DNA from 2 places in the Paenibacillus sp. Y951 genome. Region 1 is predicted to be linked to the other one. Evidence: predicted binding sites of a transcription regulator. Region 1 holds the regulator's gene; the other holds the start of a gene.
The links. The regulator NrdR, encoded in region 1, represses ribonucleotide reductase genes. The targets are predictions, from matches to a motif close to AACACNATATATNGTGTT.

Region 1 (4,438 bases):
CCTCGTCTAGCCAATGATGTTGGGGCAACTATTCTAGTCCTTATCGGCTTATGGGCGCTGTATCAATATTTTCAAAGTCTAAAGGATCAACGTTCAGAACAAGCACATAACGAAGATAAGCATAATGAGCTAGAAAGTGATCGATCAGAACATAATGTAATGAATGTTGTTTCATTGCAAACAACTGCGACCGTTTTTCGCGTAGAATTAAAGCGTCTTGGTCTTGTGATTCAAATATTACGTACTCCACAAACGGCGGATTTTGATTCATCAGGGACAATTTCATCCTCCGAAGCAATTATGCTTGGCATTGCGTTATCATTGGATGCATTAGGTGCCGGAATTGGGGCAGCTTTACTAGGTCTTCATCCCGTTGTAACACCGATCATTATTGCAATATGTAGTGCTTTATTTCTTATTGTTGGAACGAAAATAGGTACAAAGCTTGCACATATCCCAATCGTGAAATACTTCAGTGGCTTACCCGGCTTGCTATTAATAATATTAGGTATAAGTAAATTCTTTTAAATGGATATAACAAAAAGTGGCGTAAGCTTCCGAAGTACTTTTCGTTTACGAGGAAGTTTATCTAGCGGTTAACAAAAAGTTGTATATGCTTTCGAAGTACTTTTTGTTTGCAGAGGAGCTTTATCTAGCGGCTAACGAAAAGTTGTATATGCTTTCGAAGTACTTTTTGTTTGCAGAGGAGCATTACATGAAGTTAACAAAAAGTGGCGTAAGCTTCCGAAGTACTTTTCGTTTACGAGGAAGTTTATCTAGCGGTTAACAAAAAGTTGTATATGCTTCCGAAGTACTTTTCGTTTACGAGGAAGTTTATCTAGCGGTTAACAAAAAGTTGGAGGAGTGAGTGCATTGTTAATTGGTTTGACAGGCGGTATTGCAAGCGGGAAAAGTACAGTGAGTCGACTGCTTGTTAAGCATGGTGCCTTGCTTGTTGATGCAGATCAGGTTGCTCGTGATATTGTGGAGCCAGGGCAACCTGCCCTTAAGGAGATCTCCTCCTTTTTTGGACAAGCAGTATTACATGAGGACGGTAGTCTGAATAGAGCGGCGTTAGGGGCAATCGTTTTTTCAGATAAGGACAAGCTCGCGAAGCTAGAATCTATTACTCATCCAGCTATTCGCACGCGAATGTTGTCAATGATCAAGCATTACCAAGAAGAACAACCAAATGCAATTATAGTTGCAGATATTCCACTATTATATGAAACGAAACAGATTCATTTGTATGAAGCAATTGTTGTCGTATACGTACCTCGGGAGCTGCAAATTGAGCGTTTAGTTGCCAGAAATAATGTTACGCTAGATGTTGCGATTTCGAGAGTCGATATTCAGATGGATATTGAACAAAAAAGAGCGCAAGCTGATTATGTTATTGATAACTCTGGTTCATTGGAGCAGACAGAAAAGCAAGTTGTTGAACTTATTCAAAGGTTGGTAACTGTATGAAAAGAAAAAAATTTAGACGTCGTCTATTACTGTTAGTCGTAATTTGCTTTATTATTTTTTTGTTCGGAAAGTCAGATTGGATAATGCAAAAATTATATCCAGTAAAGTATAGTGATCTAATTGTAGAAAACTCAGAAAAGTATAAGGTTGACCCGCATCTCATCGCGGCTGTTATAAGAGTTGAATCAAATTTCCAAACAGGCCGAGAATCGTCAAAAGGCGCTGTGGGGTTAATGCAGTTAATGCCAACAACATCTAATTGGATCGTTGAACGTGCGAATCTTGAGCATATTTCTGCAGATAAATTATTACATGATCCGACAATGAATATTGAACTAGGAACATGGTACTTGAATCATTTACTGAATCAATTTGATGAAGAGAAGATTGTTGCTATTGCTGCATATAATGCAGGACCTGGTAATGTCTCGAAATGGATTGAACAAGGTACATGGTCAGGAGAATATGCAACCTCGGATGATATTCCATTTGGTGAGACAAGACGTTATGTGCAAAAAGTTGTTTATTATTATAATAAGTATAAGGAATTGTATCCGCAATTATAGTGGTCGGTATTTTATAATATGTGCTATACTATTATAGATCAAAAATAAATAAACATATAATATACATTTCGCACATGATAATTTCAGATGAGTAATAGCCTTGAAGCCGTTCTTCCGAAAGAGGAGAACAGCCCCAAAGCTTGAGTCCATTATACAAGGTATAATATTAACTTTGACCTGCTAAAGATTGTTCAGCGATCTGAACTAGACGACGAGTGATCGAACCACCAATAGATCCGGCTTCTCTCGTTGCCATGCTACCGTAGTAACCATCTTGCGGAATAGCGATACCTAACTCTTGTGCAACTTCAAATTTCATACGATCTAGAGCTGCCATTGCTTGAGGGACAAGTAATGTGTTGCTGCTGCGACTTTGTGCCATGTTATATTCACCTCCTCGCTGTTGGTAAATGTATTATGTGCGATAATTAATGTTTTATTACAAATTATTATTGGTAAAAGAAGGGAGGCTTCTATATGAAATGTCCATACTGTGATTACTCTGGTACTAAGGTGTTAGATTCTCGTCCAGCTAATGAAAATAAGTCAATCCGTCGTAGGCGTGAATGTGAACAATGTAGCAGGCGCTTCACAACTTTTGAAATGATTGAGGAAACGCCTTTGATTGTCATTAAGAAGGATGGCAGTCGCGAGGAATTTAGTCGTGACAAAATATTACGTGGTTTAATTCGTGCTTGTGAGAAGAGACCAGTACCGGCAGAGCGATTGGAAGTTATCGTTTCTGAGGTTGAGAAAGAACTAAGAACAACTGCACTGGCTGAAGTCGAAAGCAGTGATATCGGTTCGATCGTTATGACACAATTGTATCCTGTAGATGAGGTTGCCTATGTACGCTTTGCATCTGTCTATCGTCAATTTAAGGATATCGAAATGTTCATGAAGGAATTGAACGGTATTTTGTCTAATCCAAGTATTAGATCAGAAACGACGAAATAACGAATGAATACAAAAGGGTGTAAGCCAAGACGAAACCTATGAATAGGTCTAATCTGGCTTACACCCTTTATTAATTTTGAACATGCACTATTAGTTTTATTTCGGTAGAACAGTTACGGCAGCTTGTTTGCCACTTACGTGGATACCCGACTGTTTTGTACCATCAGATTTTAAAGTATCGAGCATTCGTTCAAGTAAAGCTTTGGCAGCAATTCCTTCTTTTCCTTGAATCTTCACAACTAATGCTACGGGATGACCTGAATGCAGGAAAGATATACATTGACGAATTTTTGTATCATAATCATGCTCCTCTATATGAGGAGTTAAACGGATTTCTTTAGCTTTTTTGGGAGTAGAAGCCGATTTTTCCGTGTTTTTCGTTTGCTTTGCCATTCCTTTAGCCATTAATAGGCATGGTGGAGGGCTTGAAAGTATATTTGTACACACTAGATCAGTTTTATGTTGTTTGGCTATTTCTAATGCTGCTTTCGTAGTCATCGTACCTAGAGATTCTCCGTTAAGCCCCGTAAGCTCCACCTCAGAAGCTTTTATCTTTTCATTCATTATCATCATTAATTTGAAACTCCTTTATTACTAAGAGATAGGTTGAGAAGGATAATACCAGCCTTCTATTTTTTGCTCCAAATGTTTCAATTGAAGTATGATTAGCTTCTTATTCTCGAAAATAATTAATTGTTGATCTTGCAAATCTATTAACACCTTTGAGACCGTTTCTCTTGCTGCTCCAACCGTATCGGCAAGTTGTTGATGCGTAATTTTAACAGTAAGTTTATAGGTATCGTCAGCATTTGGTCTGCCGAATTCTTTGCAAAGGTCGATTAAACGACGTATGATGCGATGCTGCACATTGAGAAAGGTCAAATCATGAATTTGTTGATTTGCTTTACGAAGACGTTCCATCGTGTAGTTTAATAGTAAAAATGAAACGTTACGTTCCTTTTCGACAAGCTGCTGAAAATCTGCTCGATGCAGTGCATAGGCTTTGACTGTCGTCATCGCTTCAGCTGTAGCAGAACGTAATAGACCCGGTTGCATAAGTGCCATTTCACCAAAATATTCACCTTTATCTAAGTAAGCTAACGTAATTCGTTTCGCCTTATTAGAAGTATAAATAGAAACCATACCTATACGAATAAAGAAGATCTGATTGCCTTCATCGCCTTCATGAAAAATAACATTACCTTTCGAGAAACTTACTTCTTTCATATATGGAGTCAGCTGATCTAATAACTGTTGATCAATATCTTGAAAGAATGGTATGGATTCGCGTAATTTAATTGTATCTATCTTTTTCAAAAACAAGCATCCTTTCATCTACTAATCAATAATTTTGTAATGTGAGTTACAGAATCAAAGGTTTGGATTTGTTATTCTATATTTGGGAGAAGGGAATAAATAAGTTAGGAGGAGCAAAAATATAGACT
Region 2 (4,438 bases), on a different contig from region 1:
TGAAAAGTTGCATCGGAAGCATAAACTAAAACTTTTCATGTAACGACTATGAGTAACTTCTTAGCAATGAAAAGTTGCATCGGAAGCATAAACTAAAACTTTTCATGTAACATCTATGGGTGAACATCTTTAGCAATGACTAATAACATGATTTGCATAGGTTATCGCTTAGTTTTGTCTTTCATCTTGTGAATGGTGCTACCTATGACATCAAGTTCTTCTTCTAGCTGTTTATTACTTTCTGATTGCAGAATAGCTTTAGCGAGACGCTGCTCAATCGATCCGTCACGACTTTCTAGTTTTTCAAGAATATCATCCAATCCACCGATAACAAGCTCGAATAGGTTGATCTTTTCATGTAATAAATGCAGAATATGCTCCTCGATGGTTCCTTGTGTACATAAATTGAAAATATGAACATCATGGGTTTGACCAAGACGATGAACACGCCCAATTCGTTGTTCCACGCGCATCGGATTCCACGGAAGATCAAAGTTAATCATATGGTGACAGAATTGCAGATTAATTCCTTCACCGCCTGCTTCCGTTGCGATGAGAACTTTTGCCTTACCACGGAAAAGATCCATCATCCAATCCTTTTTACCACGATTCATACCACCCCGATAAGGAACAGCGGAGATGCCATGTGATTGGAAAAATTGCAATAAATATTCTTGTGTCGCACGATATTCCGTGAACAAGATAACTTTTTCATCGCATTTTTGAATGATTTCCAGAGCTTTCTCAGCCTTCGAATTGGATGTAATGCCACGAATTTTTTCAACAATATCCCAAATCTGCGCGCGCATCGGCGATTCTTCACTAGTCTTCTTGAACATATTGACGAGCGTGAGAAATACGGCATCGCGACTACTACAAACTTCTCGTTGTAGCGTGACAAGGGAAAGCATACTGCTCATATCGATGCTGTCTTCCTGAGCGCGTTGCTTCACAAAGCTCGTCACGGCGTCATATAGTGCTTGTTCTTCGGTAGAAAGCTGGAGCGTAATGTTTTTTACAATTCGCTTTGTAAAATGAATACCGCCATCACCACGCCGATTACGAATCATAATGGATGAGAGAACATCTTGCAGCTGGTCTTCATTTTTCGGAATACGTTTATCAACAACATAATTGCTAGTAAAATCGCTTTGCGCACCTAGCTGACCTGGTTTTAACAGAGAAATAAGGTTAAATAGCTCATCAAGATTATTTTGAATTGGCGTTGCCGTAAGCAATAGACAATATTTTTTACTTAATTGAGTAGCAAATTGATAGTTGGTCGTTTTTTTGTTTTTCAATTTATGGGCTTCATCAATAATGATTAGATCATAATCGGTAGCAAGAACCGCTGCGCGATGTGGATCACGCTTGGCAGTATCAATGGAAGCGACAACGATATCATAGCCCCAACTATGTGCTTTTTTTTGCGCGACAGCAGTGATACCGAATTTCTGATTAAGTTCTCGAACCCATTGCAATACTAAAGAGGCTGGTACAAGAATTAATGCACGCTTAACTAACCCTCGCACAATATATTCCTTCAATATAAGACCAGCTTCAATCGTTTTCCCTAATCCGACTTCATCAGCTAGAATTGCCCTTCCGCCCATTTCATGTAACACTCGCTGTGCTGTATCCAGTTGATGTGGCATCGGTTCTAGTGCGGGAAGCGAACGTAAACATTGCAGCTCTTCAAAGCTATCGATAACGGTTGCTTGCTTAGCTTCCATCGCTAATTGATACATGGACCATTGATCCCATGGCCCGTTATGCTCGATACGCTGCTGTAATTGTTGAAACCATTGGCGCTCGAACGTTGTTTGAACGGCAGGATGAATAAGCTTATGTACAAAATCTTCTGGTTGTATGAGGTGGTTGTTCATAGTTTCTCCTTTAATATGAGATAGGTAGTTCAAAACATCCACTCGTGATCACGATGATTATGCTAACGTAGCTAAGTCGGCGGCGAATATGCCCCCCATCGAAAGCCTGTGTGTGCTCACGTACACAATAACGTACGCTGTGCTACTCGTTTCCGCTGTGGGGCATCTTCTTGGTGCTGACAAGCGAATGTTTTGAACCTTTATTGGAAGCTTCGAACAATTGAACGCTCGTGTACTAGTAGCGTACACATTACTGGGTTTTGTTACATTGCTTGTGATCACCTTCTTGGTGGGAGCCAAGTGAATGTTTTGAGTCTTCATCGGAAAAAATAGTTCAAAAAGCCTGCTTATTGAACTTGTATTTCTATTATTCCCTAAATGGCAGCGACATAATCTCTCGCTGAGAGGTTGCTTACAAGTGGCTAAAGGAGTATCAATTTTCACGATTTGCTCAGATAAAATTAATGTAATAAAAACTTCATAATTTAATTAATAAAACTATATATAGTATGATATAATAATTTTGTTACTACATATGGTTATAATGAAGAGGAGCGACTAATATGAGTGGTTTAACAGGATTAAGTGAAAAAATATTTCTAGATAGATATGCTCGCAAAAATGCAGAAGCGTCAAAGGTAGAAGTTGGTGATACGGTTCTAGTATTGTTAAAGGATGATCTTGCATTTCCTGTCAAGGAGGCAGGGGAAGTATTGTCACGTCAAGGCGAGCAAGTTGAAGTGAAAATGCGTAGTGGTGACATTGTGCAATCAACGGTCAGTAAACTGACACATACGCTAGAGAAAACTCCCGAAGAAATGTGGTCTAGACTTGCCGAGGCGATGTCATCTGTTGAAGATGCGGATAAGAAAGCACTTTGGCAAGAGAGATTTCAATATATATTAGATGATTGGAAGCTAGTGCCTGGTGGACGTATTGCTGCAGGGGCAGGTGCAAGTGATGAATTAACATTATTCAACTGCTATGTTATTCCATCTCCAGAAGATAGTCGTGGTGGAATTATGGCGACACTGGCGGAAATGACGGAAATTATGGCACGCGGTGGCGGAGTAGGTATTAATTTATCTTCACTACGTCCGAAGAGAGCGGTTGTTGTGGGCGTCAATGGTTCATCAAGCGGAGCGGTATCATGGGGCGGATTATTCAGTTACACAACTGGATTGATCGAACAAGGTGGTAGTCGCCGCGGCGCATTAATGCTAATGATTAATGACTGGCATCCAGATGTATTAGAATTTATTACGGTAAAGCAGTCTGCGGGCAAGATTACGAATGCCAATCTCTCCGTATGTGTGAGCGATGGTTTTATGGAGGCTGTTAAGCTAGATAGCGACTGGGAGCTTGTATTCCCTGACACGACAGAAGATGGATATGATGAGCTATGGACTGGAGATCTAGCTGCTTGGAAAGCACTAGGAAAAAAAGTAATCGTTCATAAGACGGTTAAAGCACGTGAAATCTGGACGGCCATTATTGAATCGGCATGGAAATCAGCAGAGCCAGGCGTTGTATTTTTGGAACGCTACAATAATATGTCTAACAGCTGGTATTTCAACCCGATTATTGCGACTAATCCGTGCGGAGAACAAGGATTACCTGCATGGGGTGTATGTAACTTATCTGCTATTAATCTGTCCAAGTTTTATGATGAAGAAAGTGATGATGTTGCTTGGGATGAGCTTGCGAAAGTGACCAATTGGTCGGTACGCTTCCTTGATAATGTGATCGACAAAACGCCGTATCATTTCCCTGAGAATGAAAGTAATCAGAAGAAAGAACGTCGTATCGGGCTAGGAACGATGGGACTTGCGGAATTGATGATTAAGCTGAAGGTTCGTTATGGATCGCCGGAATCTTTAGTTTTCCTTGATAAATTATACGGTTTTATTGCAAGAGAGGCTTATCTGGCTTCTGCTGAAATAGCAGGTGAGAAAGGGAGCTTTACCGCATTTGATAGCGAATTGTATTTGCAAAGCGGATTTATGAAAGAGATTGTTGCTGAATTCCCAGAAGTGCAGGCAGCAATTGAGGCTACAGGAATGCGTAACGTAACGGTAATTACGCAGGCACCTACAGGCAGTACCGGAACAATGGTAGGAACTTCTACTGGAATAGAGCCTTATTTTGCATTCGAATATTATCGTCAAAGTCGTCTCGGATTCGATGTACAGTATGTTCCAATCGCACAGCAATGGCTTGATGCTCATCCGAATGAGCAATTGCCTGACTACTTTGTTACGGCAATGACATTAACTGCGGAGGATCATATTCGAGTGCAGGCAGCCATTCAGCGCTGGGTAGATAGTTCAATCTCTAAGACGGCGAACTGCCCAAGTGATTTTACTGTTGAAGAAACAGAAAAACTGTATGAGTTAGCTTACGAATTAGGCTGCAAAGGGGTAACAATCTATCGTGACGGTAGTCGTGATGTACAAGTTCTATCTACGGCACCGAGTAAAGAAGAAGTGAAGAAGGAAACGATTGTTAATGTAGAGCCGAAGAAGGAAGCTATAGCAGTTATAGATGTCGAG

Region 2: the regulator NrdR is predicted to act here: its motif matches at 2,381-2,398, upstream of AC1TPB_RS05310 (adenosylcobalamin-dependent ribonucleoside-diphosphate reductase).

Annotation. Positions count from the first base shown of each region.
Region 1 covers NZ_JBXCIY010000001.1:85,155-89,592, forward strand. Annotated here, with positions in the region: gene AC1TPB_RS00410 (MntP/YtaF family protein) at 1-528, shown strand, start outside; gene coaE (dephospho-CoA kinase) at 874-1,470, shown strand; gene AC1TPB_RS00420 (lytic transglycosylase domain-containing protein) at 1,467-2,036, shown strand; gene AC1TPB_RS00425 (alpha/beta-type small acid-soluble spore protein) at 2,203-2,418, opposite strand; gene nrdR (transcriptional regulator NrdR) at 2,514-2,993, shown strand; gene infC (translation initiation factor IF-3) at 3,090-3,566, opposite strand; gene AC1TPB_RS00440 (Crp/Fnr family transcriptional regulator) at 3,588-4,310, opposite strand.
Region 2 covers NZ_JBXCIY010000003.1:114,899-119,336, forward strand. Annotated here, with positions in the region: gene AC1TPB_RS05305 (DEAD/DEAH box helicase) at 162-1,886, opposite strand; gene AC1TPB_RS05310 (adenosylcobalamin-dependent ribonucleoside-diphosphate reductase) at 2,450-4,438, shown strand, end outside.